2 regions of the Stutzerimonas stutzeri genome follow, and region 2 is predicted to be linked to the other one. Evidence: riboswitches for the same ligand, from Rfam matches in the RefSeq annotation. Region 2 holds a riboswitch; the other holds the start of a gene.
What was found. A riboswitch is a leader RNA that binds a small molecule or an ion and turns the genes downstream of it on or off. The one in region 2 is predicted to bind cobalamin.
Positions count from the first base shown of each region.

Region 1: it holds a riboswitch for cobalamin, as region 2 does, so the genes downstream of both, btuB (TonB-dependent vitamin B12 receptor) here and cobG (precorrin-3B synthase) in region 2, are expected to answer to the same signal.

Region 1 covers NZ_CP139348.1:3,440,120-3,447,297, forward strand. Annotated here, with positions in the region: gene SM130_RS15680 (cobyrinate a,c-diamide synthase) at 1-1,182, opposite strand, end outside; gene cobO (cob(I)yrinic acid a,c-diamide adenosyltransferase) at 1,279-1,890, opposite strand; gene SM130_RS15690 (hypothetical protein) at 1,887-2,456, opposite strand; gene btuB (TonB-dependent vitamin B12 receptor) at 2,504-4,354, opposite strand; cobalamin riboswitch at 4,476-4,689, opposite strand; gene SM130_RS15700 (metallophosphoesterase family protein) at 4,834-5,637, shown strand; gene nhaD (sodium:proton antiporter NhaD) at 5,661-6,914, opposite strand; gene SM130_RS15710 (C40 family peptidase) at 7,099-7,178, opposite strand, start outside.
Region 2 covers NZ_CP139348.1:2,380,283-2,387,460, reverse strand. Annotated here, with positions in the region: gene SM130_RS10910 ((2Fe-2S) ferredoxin domain-containing protein) at 1-508, opposite strand, end outside; gene SM130_RS10905 (cobalt-precorrin-6A reductase) at 562-1,308, opposite strand; gene cbiE (precorrin-6y C5,15-methyltransferase (decarboxylating) subunit CbiE) at 1,305-2,510, opposite strand; cobalamin riboswitch at 2,585-2,785, shown strand; gene cobG (precorrin-3B synthase) at 2,893-4,218, shown strand; gene SM130_RS10890 (precorrin-8X methylmutase) at 4,211-4,837, shown strand; gene SM130_RS10885 (precorrin-2 C(20)-methyltransferase) at 4,837-5,583, shown strand; gene cobJ (precorrin-3B C(17)-methyltransferase) at 5,629-7,178, shown strand, end outside.

The sequences.
Region 1 (7,178 bases), 1.1 Mb from region 2:
GTTCGGACACTCGCCGCGAGCCAGCGGCTCGAGGGGCGAGTCCAGTACGGAATGATGGAAGGTATGGCCGCGCAGGCACCCTTCCGGCAGCGACACTTCCTGTAGAGCCAACGCCGACAAACGCTTCTGCATTCGCGCCTCGCCGGGCAGCAGGCCGAGCATCTGCGCGCGCTCGCCAGCCAGATCGGTCAAGCCGTCGAGCAAATAGAGCATCCCGCCACACTCGGCGAGGATCGGTTTTCCCGCCTCATGGTGGGCGCGGATTGCATCGGCCATGGCACGATTACGCGACAGCGCGCGCAGGTGCAGCTCCGGATAACCGCCCGGCAGATACAGGCTATCGACGGCCGGCAGCCGCGTGAAACGCAGCGGGGAGAAGAACAACAGCTCGGCTCCCAGCGCTTGCAGGAGGTCGAGATTGGCTTGATAGAGAAACGCGAAGGCAGCATCGCGTGCCACACCGATACGCACGCCTTGAAGCAGCGGCGCGACAGGCCTCGGAGCGGGAGCAGCGAACACGACCGGCGGCGGCAGCTCAGTATCGGCGCTGAGGGCCAGCGCATCGGCTGCAGCGTCCAGCCGATGATCCAGATCGACCAGCTCTTCGGCCTGGATCAGCCCCAGGTGGCGGCGCGGCAGCTCCACCTCGGCACTTCGTGGCAACGCGCCGTACCAGCGAATCGACGCCGGCAGGCTGTCACGCAAAATCTCGCCATGCCGAGTGCTACCGACGCGGTTGGCCAGCACGCCGCCGAACGGCAGGTCCGGCTGAAAGCTGCTCAAGCCGTGAGCCATCGCTCCAAACGTTTGTGCCATGGCTGATCCATCGATCACGGCCATGACTGGCACACCGAAGCGCCGCGCCAGGTCGGCTGCCGAGGGAGCGCCATCGTACAGCCCCATGACCCCTTCGATAAGAATCAGATCCGCCGCGCCGGCTGCATCCCACAACAGGCGGCGTGAATCGTCTTCACCAACCATCCGCAGATCCAGCTGATAGACCGGACAGCCGCTGGCGCGGGCAAGAATCATCGGATCGAGAAAATCCGGGCCACACTTGAATACGCGAACGCGCTTGCCCTGGCGCGTATGCAACCGCGCCAGGGCCGCAGTGATGGTGGTCTTGCCCTGGCCCGAGGCCGGCGCAGCGATCAATAGCGCCGGACAACTTCTGTCAGTCATCCGCGCCGCTCCTTTGTCCATGCGTCGCGCGCAAGCAACTACCGCAGGCTGGCTGGCGCTTCCCACAGCCTCGGATGACTGTCGAAAACGTGGCCATTAGAACTCCACGCCTTTCTGGGCTTTCACGCCGGCCTTGAATGCATGCTTGACCACGGCCATCTCGGTGACCGTATCCGCCGCTTCGATCAGCCCCGCGGGCGCACCGCGGCCCGTTACCACGACGTGCTGCAGCAACGGGCGCGACTCGATATCGGCGAGCACCGGCTGCAGATCCAGATAGCCGTACTTCAGCGCGATATTCAGCTCGTCCAGCACTACCAAACCGACCTCCGGATCGGCCAGCAGCTCAGCCGCCACCGCCCAGGCCTCTTGAGCCTTGGCGATATCGCGCTGGCGGTCCTGGGTTTCCCAGGTGAAGCCCTCTCCCATCACGTGATAACGCACCTCGTCCGGGAATCGCCCGAAGAACGCCTCCTCGCCGGTGCTGGCCGCGCCCTTGATGAACTGCACCACGCCGACCTTTATCCCATGACCCAACGCGCGCGCGACCATGCCGAACGCCGAGCTGCTCTTGCCCTTGCCGTTGCCGGTGTGCACCAGCAGCAGGCCGTACTCGTCCTGCGCCTCGGCGATCTTCTCGTCGATCAGCGCCTTCTTGCGCTGCATGCGCGCCTTGTGGCGGTCGTCCCGCTCGGTGGTTTCACTCATACGTGGGCCTCATTACGCTGTCCGGTCCAGGCGCGCATACCAACGAACAGCACCGCGGCAACGCCAACATAGAGCGCCAGGGTCGACAGGTAGCGCGGATAATAAGTAGCGATGCGGTCAGCCAGCAGCGCCAGGGTCGGCTCGGGATAGCGTCCGGAGAAATAGAGGAAGCCGCCGCCGGAGAACAGGTAGCAGACGAAGGCACTCGCCATCACGCACAGCGCCAGCGTTGCCAGGCTGGTGAACTGGTCGCGATGCCAGCGCGCATAAAGCCGACCACCCAGCCACAGCGAGCCGTAGGCCGGCACCAGCATCCAGTAGGCAGGCGACATGCACCAGTCGCTAACCCCTGCCCACTGAATGGCAGCGAAGTCCAGTAACGAAGCTTCAAGAAACAGCGCCGGAAACACCCACTTCGGCCTTAGCAATACGCCGGCGAGAAAGAACACCGCCCAGGACGCGCTGGGCAGGTTCACGCTAGCGAAGTGCTGCCCTCGGGTCATCGCCATCAACGCCACCAGCGCGAGGCCCACAAGCAGTTGGTATCTCGGGGCAAGCTTGATCATTTTGCAGTCTCCTTGGGTAGGCGCGGGCGACATACCCGCGCCACGCCTTACAGCGCCTGGTAGCGCACAGTCAGATAAGCGGCCTGGCCGGGCTGGTTGTAGCCCTCGGCGGTCTCGTAATCGGCGGCCAGCAGGTTGGCGACGCGCGCCTGCAAGCGCCATTCGGGGGTGATGCGGTATTCGCCGCGCAGATCGAGGGTGGCGTAGCCGGATAGCTCCTTGGTATTGGCCAGGTCGTCGTAGCGCTGCCCTTCGGCATGCAGACTGGCGCCTACGCTGAAGGCGCCGAGCCGGCGGTCGAGGTCGAGGTTGAATAGCTGCTTGGCCCGACGCGCCAGCTCGTTGCCGCGGTTGGCACCGGCGGAACGGTTTTCCGGCTCCAGCAGGCTGTAGTTGGCGTTCCAGTCCCAACCCAACAGCTGGCTGCCAAGCACCAACTCGACGCCGCGGATACGCGCTTCCTGCACGTTGGCCGGACCGGAAATGCTGGCGTCATAGGCAATCAGGTCATCAACTACTGTGCGATAGGCATTCACTGCCCACTGGCCCCAACCGTGCTGACCGGCAAGGCCGATCTCGAGACTCTTGGATGTTTCCGCATCCAGCGCCGGATTACCGTAGTCAGGGAAGTACAGCTCGTTGAACGTGGGTGCCTTGAACGCCGTGCCGTAGCTGGCGGTGGCGCGCAGCCAATCGGTCAGCGCATAGCCGTAACCGACGTTACCGGTGTCGTGCTGGCCGAACTGGTCGTTATCGTCACGACGCAGTGACAACTGCCAGTCATGGCGGCCCACCTCCCCAAGGTACTGGGTGTAATAGCCCTTATTGTCACGGGAGCTCTCGTCATAAACGGTAGTGCCGTTGACCTCGTCGCGCTGATGATCAGCGCCCACAGTCAGCGTATGCCCGGCGGCGAGCTGGATATCGTTCTGCCAACCGAGCGTGTCGCGGCGACTGTCGAAGCGTGAATAGAACTGTCCGTCCTGATAGGCATCGGACTTGTCTTCGCTTCGCCCAACCTGCAGCGTGACCAACCAGCGCTCCAGCGGGCTGAAGCGAGCACGGGTGCCGAAAACCTTGGACTCACCATCGGCATTGGCGCCGAAACCGGACGTGCGAGCCCGGTTCACGCTGTCGTAGTCGTTATGGGATTTGGCCTGCAGCAGGTTGGCGTCCAGCTCCAGCCCGTTGTCGAAGCGATAGCCGGCGCTCAGCGTCGCGGACAGATTGCGATAGCCATCGACGTCACTTTCATAGCCGCTGGTGCCCGCCGACTTGACGTTGATGCCATCGGTGTCCGAGCCGCTGACACCCAGGCTGTACCAGCCACGTCCGTCGCCACCGGAGACACCGGCGCTGCCGCTGTAGGTGTCATGGGTACCATACCCCGCCGAGAAGAAAGGCTTGACGCCCTGCCCCTGGCCCTTGCGGGTGAATATCTGGATAACCCCACCGATGGCCTCGGAGCCGTACAGACTGGAGCGCGGCCCGCGCACCACTTCAATGCGCTCGATCAGTTCCAGCGGCAAATCCTGCAACGCCGAACCGCCAGACGTCACCGAGCCGATCTTGATGCCGTCGATCATCACCAGCACATGGTCGGACTCGGTGCCACGCATGTACAGCGAAGTGGACTTGCCAGGCCCGCCATTGTTCGCCAGCGAAACGCCGGGCACTTGCTTGAGAATCTCCGGCAGCGAGCTCGCCTGGCTGCGCTCGATTCGCTCACGATCGATCACCGTCACTGCCGCCAGACTCTGCCTGGCAGTCTGCGCGGTGCGGGTGGCGGTCACCACCTGCTGTTCAAGGTCCAGTGGAGCTGCGGCCAGCTGGCCGATGGAAAGGGGGAAACTGCCGAGCAGCACATAGGCCGCTGGCTTTAAACGGGCGTTGCCAATCAAGGTACAGGTCTCCGTCGTGCCCACCCGCACGACTGAAAGTCGACGAAGACAGGCGGAGGAACTGCAAGAGAGAAGTGAATATCGCGAAGGATATGCACCCGCCCAGAGCCCGCCGCACTGTCAGTGAATGCGACAGGCCGGTCTCCGGGCTTGCGAGCGTACGCCTTGCAGCGTCCCGAAACCGCGCCTTCCCATGCGTAGGCACAGTGGCTGTTACGGTTTCTCGACTCGCCTACCGTTGCGGGGGCAGCGCCGGAATCTTCGTGAGAATGGACCGGCTTCCCTGTTTCACCCTCCTCTGACGAGGGGGCACCTGAGGCGACGCGGAGGGTAGTCCAAGGCCGGGCATGACGCAACCGCGGGGTTGTCGCAGCGCCGCGCAATCTTCGCTTGCATGTTGCTGCTCGGAACGGCGGGCGTCGAAAGGCTTCGAATGCAACAATGCCCCGATCAGCCAGGACTCACATTCGACGCCCATGACCAGCATTGTGCAGATTTCCGACACCCATTTCGGCACCGAACAAGCCGCCGTCGTCCAGGCGCTGGAAGACCATGTACGTGAGCACCGTGCCGATTTACTGGTGTTCTCCGGAGACATCACGCAACGCGCCCGCCGCGGCGAATTCGCCAGCGCTCAAGCCTTCGTTCGCCGCCTGAAGGCGGACGGCGTCAGCGATACGCTGGTGATTCCGGGCAACCATGACATCCCGCTGTATAACCTGTTCGCCCGCGCGCTGACGCCTTACGGCAACTACCGCCGACATTTCGGCGACGACCTGGAGCCGGTGTTCGAGAATGAAGACATGCTGGTGGTCGGCCTCAATACCACCCACCCACGCCGGCACAAGGATGGCGTAGTGACCGCGCGACAGGTCGAGCAGGTGGCGCAGCGCCTTGCCGCCAGTGATCCAGGCAAGATCCGCATCGTCGTGGCACACCAGCCGTTCGGCGCCATGGTGCCGAGCGATCTGCGCAACCTGCAGCACGGCGCCGAACCGGCGCTGCAGCGCTGGGCCGAGCATGGGCTGGACCTGGTCATGGGCGGGCACATCCACCTGCCCTACGTACTACCGCTATCCAAACAGTACACCGGCCTCGCGCGCGAGATCTGGATGGTTCAGGCCGGCACCACGCTGTCTACACGCCTGCGTGGCACCTCGCCGAACTCATTCAACCGCCTGAAGCTGTGTCCAGGCGAGCAGAAAAAAGTCTGCGTCGAGCGCTGGGACCTGCTCGATGATCGCTTCGTACTGGGTTCGCATTTCAACCTGAGCTGGTAATACGCCCTTGCACGGAATAGCCATCAGCCCATCGACAGGCCGATCAGGTAAACCCCGGCGAAGCCAATGTTGAAAGCGATGAACAGATAGAGCATGTGCCGCAGGTAACTGCCAAAGGTCAGGCCTGGCACCTTGCTCATGGCGACGATGCCCGCCGCCGAACCGATTACCAGCAGCGAACCACCAACCCCGACCGCATAGGTCAGCACCATCCACTCGGCTACGCCCATCTCCAGCCCGGATTTCAATAGCGCGGCAGTCAGTGGCACGTTATCAATCGCCGCAGACATCACGCCCATCAGGTAATTGGCCATCACCGCCGGAACCTGGTCATAGATCAGCACCAGCCCGTCGAGCACACGAATCTCCTTGAGCATCCCCACCAGCAGCAGGATGCCGAGAAAGAAGAACAGCGTTTCGAACTCGACCTGTCGCACGTACTCCAGAATCGGATCGGAGTCGTTGTCGTCACTGAAGAAGCGCGCCACCAGGAACATCACCGACAATCCGGCCAGGAACGTCAGCACCGGCGGGATCTGGAACAGGAAATTGCCGATGATGGTGCTGAGGATGGTGCACAGGAAGATCACTGCGATGGCCACGTCGACACCCCGAACATCGTTGCGCTGACCCTGCACCATAACCTCGCCGCGCATGCCGATCGACAGCATCGCGGCCAATACCATCACCGCCAGGAAGGCCGGGACAGCCAGCACAAGCAACTGCAGAATCGCCACCTTGCCGGCGAGGAAAATCATCAGCGTGGTGACGTCCCCAGTGATCAGCGCGACGCCACCGGAGTTGACCGAGAACACCACCAACGTGGCGAACTTGATGGTCTTCGCCCTATCGAGCTGCAGCGAGAGAATCAGGGTAATGGAGACCAACGTCGCAGTGATGTTGTCGGCCAACGAGGAGAACACGAAGCAGAAGGTCGCAGTGAGAAACAGCAGTGCGCGCTCGCTGATCCGCCGCGGTAGGACGAGGTAGATCAGGTTCTCGATCATGCCTTTCTTGTTCAGATAGGCGACGAAAGTCATCGCCGCCACCAGGAATATCCACAACCCGGCAATTTCGGCGATGTTCTCGTTGAGGCTTTCCAGCACGGTTTCACGCGCCTCGCCCGCTGGCGTGAATATAAACAGCAGCAGCCACGCCAGAGTGCCGAAAAACAGCGTTACTTTGGCCTTGTTCACATGGGTTACTTCTTCGAGCACGACACCAAGCAGTGCCGCCACCGCCAGTGCAATAAGCACGTACGTCAGCAATACAGGCATAACTCACCTAAGGGGAAAGTAAGGAAAGGGGCATGTGTGCAGCAGATTGCACACGGAAGGAAATTGGGCTGCGCATGGTAGCCAAACGCTGGGCATAGCGGAATCACCGCATGTCAAACGGAGACTATTTCAGGATGTGAATAGCACTAACGACAGTGCTGCCGGCTAGGACACCAGAAGCGACTCAGGGATTGCGTGCCAGCTGCTCGTGATCGAGCACACGCTTGGCGCCCAGGTAGTTTTTCTGCCAGTAGCTGGCAGCCA
Region 2 (7,178 bases):
GCTTTTCCCGCAGCCCTTTCCAGAGCGGCAAGGCACCGCGACGGGTGCAACGCGGGCCATTGCACAGCAGCACACGGTGCTCGTGTAAGGGAATCTTCGACCAGGCGTGCGCGGCGGGAAGCGGCGCGACATTGATACACGGCAGGTGCAATTCCGGCCGCTCGATCAAGGCGCAGGCCGCTTCGACAGGCAGCGCCTCAGCGGTGCCAATCGCGCTGGCTACGAAGATGCGATCAGCATCGTCGAGCTGCATGAGTTCGCTACGCAGCCAGTCGAGATGAGCACTGCTGGTTTGCGGCTCAAGGTCGATCACCAGAAGCGGCCGAGCGCTTTCACCGACCGTCTGCCAAAGCAAATCGTAGCCCGAGCCCGTATCAATCACGTCCCGCAGTGCCTGTTCGCCACGCAGCGCGACCAGGCGCGCCCTGAAAACCTCGGCGAACGAGCCTTCGGACAAATCGGGGCCGACGAACAGGATTCGGGCGTAGGGTGCAACAGCGGTAGTCATTGGCTCTCTCCTTAGCGGCGCGCAGTCTAGCAGCGACGGTCGAAAAGGAGCGATCAGCCCGTAGAAACACCGGTGAGCACGCCGAGGGCCATAAGCGCGGTAAGGAGATCATCTCGACGCAGGAACTCCCTTGTTACCGCCGGGAGCATCGGCCGGCGCAGGAACAGCACCGGCAGACCTCGCTCGCGAGCCACCTGCAGTTTCGGCTCGGTGGAATCGCCGCCGCTGTTCTTGCTGATCAGCACATCGCTGTTCAACCGTTCAAACAGCTGACGCTCGGCTTCAAGGCTGAAGGGGCCCCGATCACCGATGATCTCGGCGCGTTCAGTCGGCGCCTGTGCATCCAGGCAGCGCACGGTCCAGTGCTGGTGAGCAGGAATTTCATGCAGGTGCGCCAGCGGTTCGCGTCCGAGGGTGAAGAAGGGTCGCCGGAAATCGTTCATAGCTTCGGTCAACTCTGCCCAACCACTCACCTCGTGCCAGTCGTCGCCTTCGCCTGCCTGCCAGGCCGGCCGCCGCAATGCCCAGCACGGTATGCCGGCCTGCTCCGCCGCGCTTGCAGCATTGGTGCTGATCTGCGCCGCGTAGGGGTGCGTGGCGTCGACCAGCAGGTCGATACATTCCGCCGCGATGAAGGCTGCCAGACCCTGCGCACCCCCAAAGCCGCCGACGCGGACCTGGCACATGAGGTCAACGGGCACGCGGCCCAGACCGGCGAGACTGTAGATGTGCGATGGCCCGAGGCTGCGCGCCAGCCGCAAGGCATCGCCCGTGCCGCCGAGCAGGAGGATGCGCTTCATCGCGGTTTCTCGACCTGCAGCAGCGTGATCGGCAACGCACCACGCCAGGTGTCGAACCCGCCCAAAGGCTGAGCATGCGCCACCGAAATCCGGGTCAGCTCGCCGCCGATGCGTTCACGCCAGCTCATCAGAAGCGCCTCGCTCTGCAGGGTCACGGCGTTGGCCAACAGTCGTCCACCCGGCTTCAAGCTGGCCCAGCAATGCTCCATCACACCCGGAACCGTGACGCCACCACCGATGAAGATCGCATCCGGCTCGGGAAGGCCCGCCAACGCCTCGGGTGCGCGACCGGCCACCAATTTCAATGCGGGAACGCCCAGCGCATCGCGATTGTGTTCGATATGCGCCTGACGCCCGGCATCGGCCTCCACCGCGATGGCCCGGCAGCCGGGATGAGCACGCATCCACTCGATGCCGATGGAGCCGCAGCCGGCGCCGACGTCCCAGAGCAATTCGCCGGGCATGGGAGCGAGGCGAGCCAGGGTCAGAGCCCGCACGTCCCGTTTGGTCAGCTGGCCATCGTGTCGGTAGAGATGATCGGCAAGACCGGGTGTGAGCGGCAAGCAATTGGCATCCACGTCGGCCATACACTCGACTGCCAGCAGATTCAGATCGGCGATCGCATCGAATGCCCATTCGGCTGCGAGGGCGTCCAGACGGCGCTCCTTTGCGCCGCCCAGGTGCTCCAAGGCGGTCAGCCGACTAGCGCCGAAGCCCCGGCTCGTCAGCAATTGTGCGACCTGAGCAGGGCTCGTTCCGTCATTACAGAGGATCAACAGACGCGCGCCGGGAAATATCCGGGCGTTCAGCGCCGCGAGCGGCCTGGCAACCAGAGAAACGACCTCCACGTCCTGCAATGGCCAGCCAAGGCGTGCCGCCGCCAGAGACACGGACGACGGCGCTGAGAACGCGCGCATCTCTGTGGCATTCAAATGCCGTGCGAGAGTGGCGCCGATGCCATAGAACATCGGGTCACCACTCGCCAGTACGCACAAGGGCGTACCGCGCCGTGCGAGCACCGGCTCGAGGCTGAACGGGCTCGGCCAGCGTTCTAACCGGCACTGCAGCTCGGCCGGCAATAGCGCCAGCTGCCGTTCGCCGCCAATGATGCACGTCGCCTCACCAAGCGCCTGTCGAGCCACGTCGCCGAGTCCTGACCAGCCGTCTTCGCCGATCCCTACCACCGTCAACCAGGGTGTCATCCGCCTCCCCCACATCGCTAGGCCAGCCTTCGTCGGGCGACAGCCTTGACTGTCGCGTCATCGGGCAAAGCGGGCATAATAGCGCCTTCGTCGGTGCCCGCCGCGACTACGCCAAGGGCCTAAGAGGGAATACGGAGCGATCTCATGATCGTGACCGAGCTGCCCCCGCAACTGTAAACAGCGAATCCTCCGCACGCATGCCACTGGGAAACCGGGAAGGCCGCGGATGATGAAGACCTGTCAGCCAGGAGACCTGCCGACGACGCTGGTCGCGAGTGCCAACATCGGGCGGGGTGTACCGATGCCAACTGAGTTCGCCGAACTCAGCCGGTCTGGTCGCCGCGTCTTTAGTTTCAGGTGACACCGTGCGCGACCATGTCTCATGAGTGAACTGCCCATTCCACGCCCCAGCGCGTGCCCCGGCCTGCTGCGCATCGTGCAGGCACTGGACGGCGGCATCTGCCGAATAAAACTGCCCGGCGGCACCCTTGCTAACAATCAGGCGCGTGCAATTGCCGACGCAGCGCAGCGCTTTGCCAGCGGCGTGCTTGAGCTGACCAACCGCAGCAACCTGCAGATACGCGGCGTCCGCACCGAGGCGGAACGGGACCTTATCCGCGCGCTGCTGGAGGCGAACCTCGGGCCCTCGGTTGCCGACGCCGACGACGTGCGCAATCTCATGCTGAGCCCCGCTGCCGGCCTGGATCGTCAGCAGCACATGGACACCCGTCCGCTGGCAGCAGCACTACTGGCGCTGCTGGAGGACAACCGAGCCCTGCACGCCCTGTCTGCCAAGTTCGCCCTCCAGCTCGACGGTGGCGAAAGTCTGTGCATGCTCGAACACGCCCATGACCTCTGGTTGCGCGCCCTCCCCGGCACTCCGCAGCGGCTGGCATTCGGACTGGCAGGCTGTCCGACCGACAGGCCGCTGGGTCTGGTCGCTGCAACTGATGCCGTGCAGCTGGTTGAAGCGATCCTGCTGATTTTTCTGGAAAGTGCCGGACCGGAGCAGAGGCGCATGCGCCAGCTGCTCGAATCCATCCCGGCCGAGGTTTTTTTGCTGCGGATACAGGCGCGCCTGCCATTCGTTGTATTGCCGGTACCGGCCGACTGGCCACGACAAAACCCGGCGGCAGACGCGCCAGTTGGCATCATCATGCAGCGCCAGCCAGGGTTGGCCATGGTTGCTGCCAGCGCGCCACTCGGGCGGATAGACGCTCAACAGCTCCTCGCCGTCGCCGAACTGGCGCGGCTGCACGGCGATGGCAGCCTGCGACTGACGCCCTGGCAGGGCCTGCTGATTCCGAATGTACAGGTCGACGACGCAGATACCCTGCTCGGCGCGCTCGACCTGGCGGGACTGCTCACCGACAACGCCGCCCCGCTGGCCAATCTGATTGCCTGCACCGGTTCTGCCGGCTGCGCACGCGGGCTGGCCGACACCAAAAACGATGCGCTGAAACTGGCGAGATGCCTGCAACAGCACGCTCCGCACCCGCGGGTACACCTCAGCGGCTGCCCGCGCTCCTGCGCGGCTGCGCATGTCGCGCCGTTCACGCTGCTCGCCGTAGGCGACGGCCGCTACCAACTCTACGGACGCCAAGTGGGCATGGCCGGTTTCGGTCAACCACTAACGCCACCAATGGATATCGAATACGCAGGCGCGTGGCTCGCCCAGCACCACGCAACGGGACGCACCAATGCTTGATTACATCCGCGACGGCCAGGAAATCTACCGGCGCTCCTTCGCCACCATTCGGGCAGAAGCCGACCTCAGTGCGATTCCGCCTGACATGGAAAAACTCGCCGTGCGGGTGATCCACGCCTGTGGAATGGTCGATATCGTCAGCGATCTCGCCTTCTCTCCCGGTGCCGGAGCGGCCGGTCGTGCAGCGCTGCAGGCCGGCGCGCCGATCCTCTGCGACGCACGTATGGTGGCCGAAGGCATCACCCGGCCGCGCTTGCCGATGGCCAACCCGGTCATCTGCACCCTCCACAACGACGGCGTGCCGGATCTGGCGCAGACGCTCGGCAATACCCGCTCTGCGGCGGCGCTGGAGCACTGGCGTGAGCATCTGCAAGGCAGCGTGGTGGTGATCGGCAATGCCCCGACCGCGCTGTTCTACCTGCTGGAAATGCTCGACGCCGGGGCACCAAAGCCAGCGCTGATCATCGGCATGCCGGTCGGTTTCATCGGCGCGGCGGAATCCAAGGACGCGCTGGCGGCGGACAGCCGCGGCGTGCCCTACGTGGTGGTGCGCGGTCGGCGCGGCGGCAGTGCGATGGCGGTGGCCGCGGTCAACGCCCTTGCCACGGAGGTGGAGTGATGGAAGGCAAAGGGCGGCTGATCGGCCTTGGCGTAGGGCCGGGCGATCCGGAACTGATCACACTGAAGGCCCTGCGTCTGCTGCAGAGCGCGGCGGTGGTCGGGTATTTCGTGGCCAAGGCGAAAGCCAGCAAGGGCCAGGGCGGCAACGCCTTCGGCATCATCGAGCAGCACCTGACTGACGCGCAGCAGCGCATGCCGCTGGTTTACCCGGTCACCACCGAAAAACTCGCGCCGCCGTTCTCCTACGAGGATGTGATCAGCGATTTCTACGATACCTGCGCGGTGCAGATTGCCGCTGAACTCGACGCCGGACGCGACGTGGCGGTGATCTGCGAAGGCGATCCGTTCTTCTACGGCTCCTACATGTATCTGCACGATCGTTTGGCGGCTCATTATCCGGTCGAGGTAGTGCCCGGCGTCTGCTCGATGCTGGGCTGCACCTCGGTGCTCGGCACGCCCCTGGTCTACCGCAATCAGAGCCTCTCCGTTTTGTCCGGCGTGCTGCCGGAGCCGGAACTCAAGCAACGCCTTCGCGACGCCGAAGCGGCGGTGATCATGAAACTCGGGCGCAACTTCGAAAAGGTTCGCCGCGTGCTGCAGGAGCTTGGGCTTGAGCAGCGTGCGCACTACGTCGAACGGGCCACCATGGCCAACCAGAAGATCGTCCCGCTGGATCAGGTGGAGCCGATGTCGTCCCCGTACTTCTCGATGATCCTCGTTCCTGGCGAGAAATGGCGCGGCTAGAAGCCATCCTCATCCACCCGTCTACCCTGATTTATCGGATGCACTATGCCCGGCCCCGAAACCCCAGCACCCGCCATTGTCGTACTCGGCGCCTCCGCCCTCGAAACCGCCCGACGGATCCAGCGCCTCTACCCTGAGGCGCAGATTCACGGGCTCCGAGGCCGCACGGACGAGGTCGACAGGCCGTACGAAAACTTCGGCGAGCACCTGCGCGATCTGTATCGAGCCAACACACCGATCATCGCGCTCTGCGCAGCCGGCATCGTGATCCGCAGTCTGGCCCCGGTGCTCGGCGACAAGGACAACGAGCCTCCGGTACTGGTGGTCGGTGAAGATGGCAGCGCCGTGGTGCCCTTGCTCGGCGGCCTGGCAGGCGTAAACCGCATGGCCCGGGAGATCGCCGACGCGCTGGAGGTCAACCCGGCCATCACCACCAGCGGCGAGCTGCGCTTCGGCGCCTGCCTGCTCTCCCCTCCGCCCGGCTACGTGCTGGCAGATCTGGAACAAGGCAAGCGATTCGTCAGCGATCTCCTGGCAGGTGCGCCGGTGCGGGTCGAAGGACCTGCGCCCTGGCTGGATGAACTCAGCCTGCCACTCGACCCGAATGCGAAACACCGGGTCACCGTCAGCCCGCTCAGGCAGGACGACGCTTCCGCGCTGAGCATTCACCCCCGGCAGGTCGCGATCCATATCGAACACGGCGGCCCGGAACTGGATGCGGAAGTGCAGCAGCTTATCGATGAATCTGGTCTATCCCCGCATAGCCTGGCCTGCCTGATCGCCCCGCCCGACCTTATTACGAGCGCCGAACTGCAACAGGTCGCCAGCCAACTGGACCTGCCGATCCGTTACAGCGATGACGCCGAACAGCTGCCGCCGCAGCACAGCCGCAGCCAGCGCGTGCGTCTGTTAATGGCAGATGGGCTCATCGAGGTTGAGAAGATTGGTCAGCCGCGCGGCTCGCTGACGGTGATCGGCCTCGGTCCCGGCGCACCCGAGTTCATGGTGCCTGCGGCGCGGCAGGCACTGGACGAGGCGCAGGACCTGCTCGGTTACGAAACCTACATCAAGATGGCCGGCCCGCTACGGCCGGGTCAGGTCAGCCACAGCAGCGACAACCGCGAGGAACTGCAGCGCGCGGGCCACGCCTTCGAGCTCGCCGCCAGTGGTCGTCGGGTCGTGGTGATCTCATCCGGCGATCCCGGTGTATTTGCCATGGCCGCGGCCGTACTGGAAGCACTGCACGCATCAAGCGACCCGCGCTGGCACGCCGTCGATCTGCAGATCCTGCCGGGCGTCTCTGCAGCGCTGGCGACCGCGGCAAGAGCCGGCGCGCCGCTGGGTCACGATTTCTGCATGATCTCGCTATCGGACAATCTCAAGCCCTGGACGCTGATCGAGAAGCGTCTGGAGCATGCTGCAGCGGCCGATCTGGTCATGGCCTTCTACAACCCCATTTCCAAGGCGCGACCCTGGCAGCTCGGCCGGGCCCTGGAGATCCTCCGCCAACAGCGCACGCCGGACACCCTTGTGGTGCTGGGCCGGGACGTGGGGCGACCAGCCGAAATGCTGACCGTCACCACGCTTGGGGAACT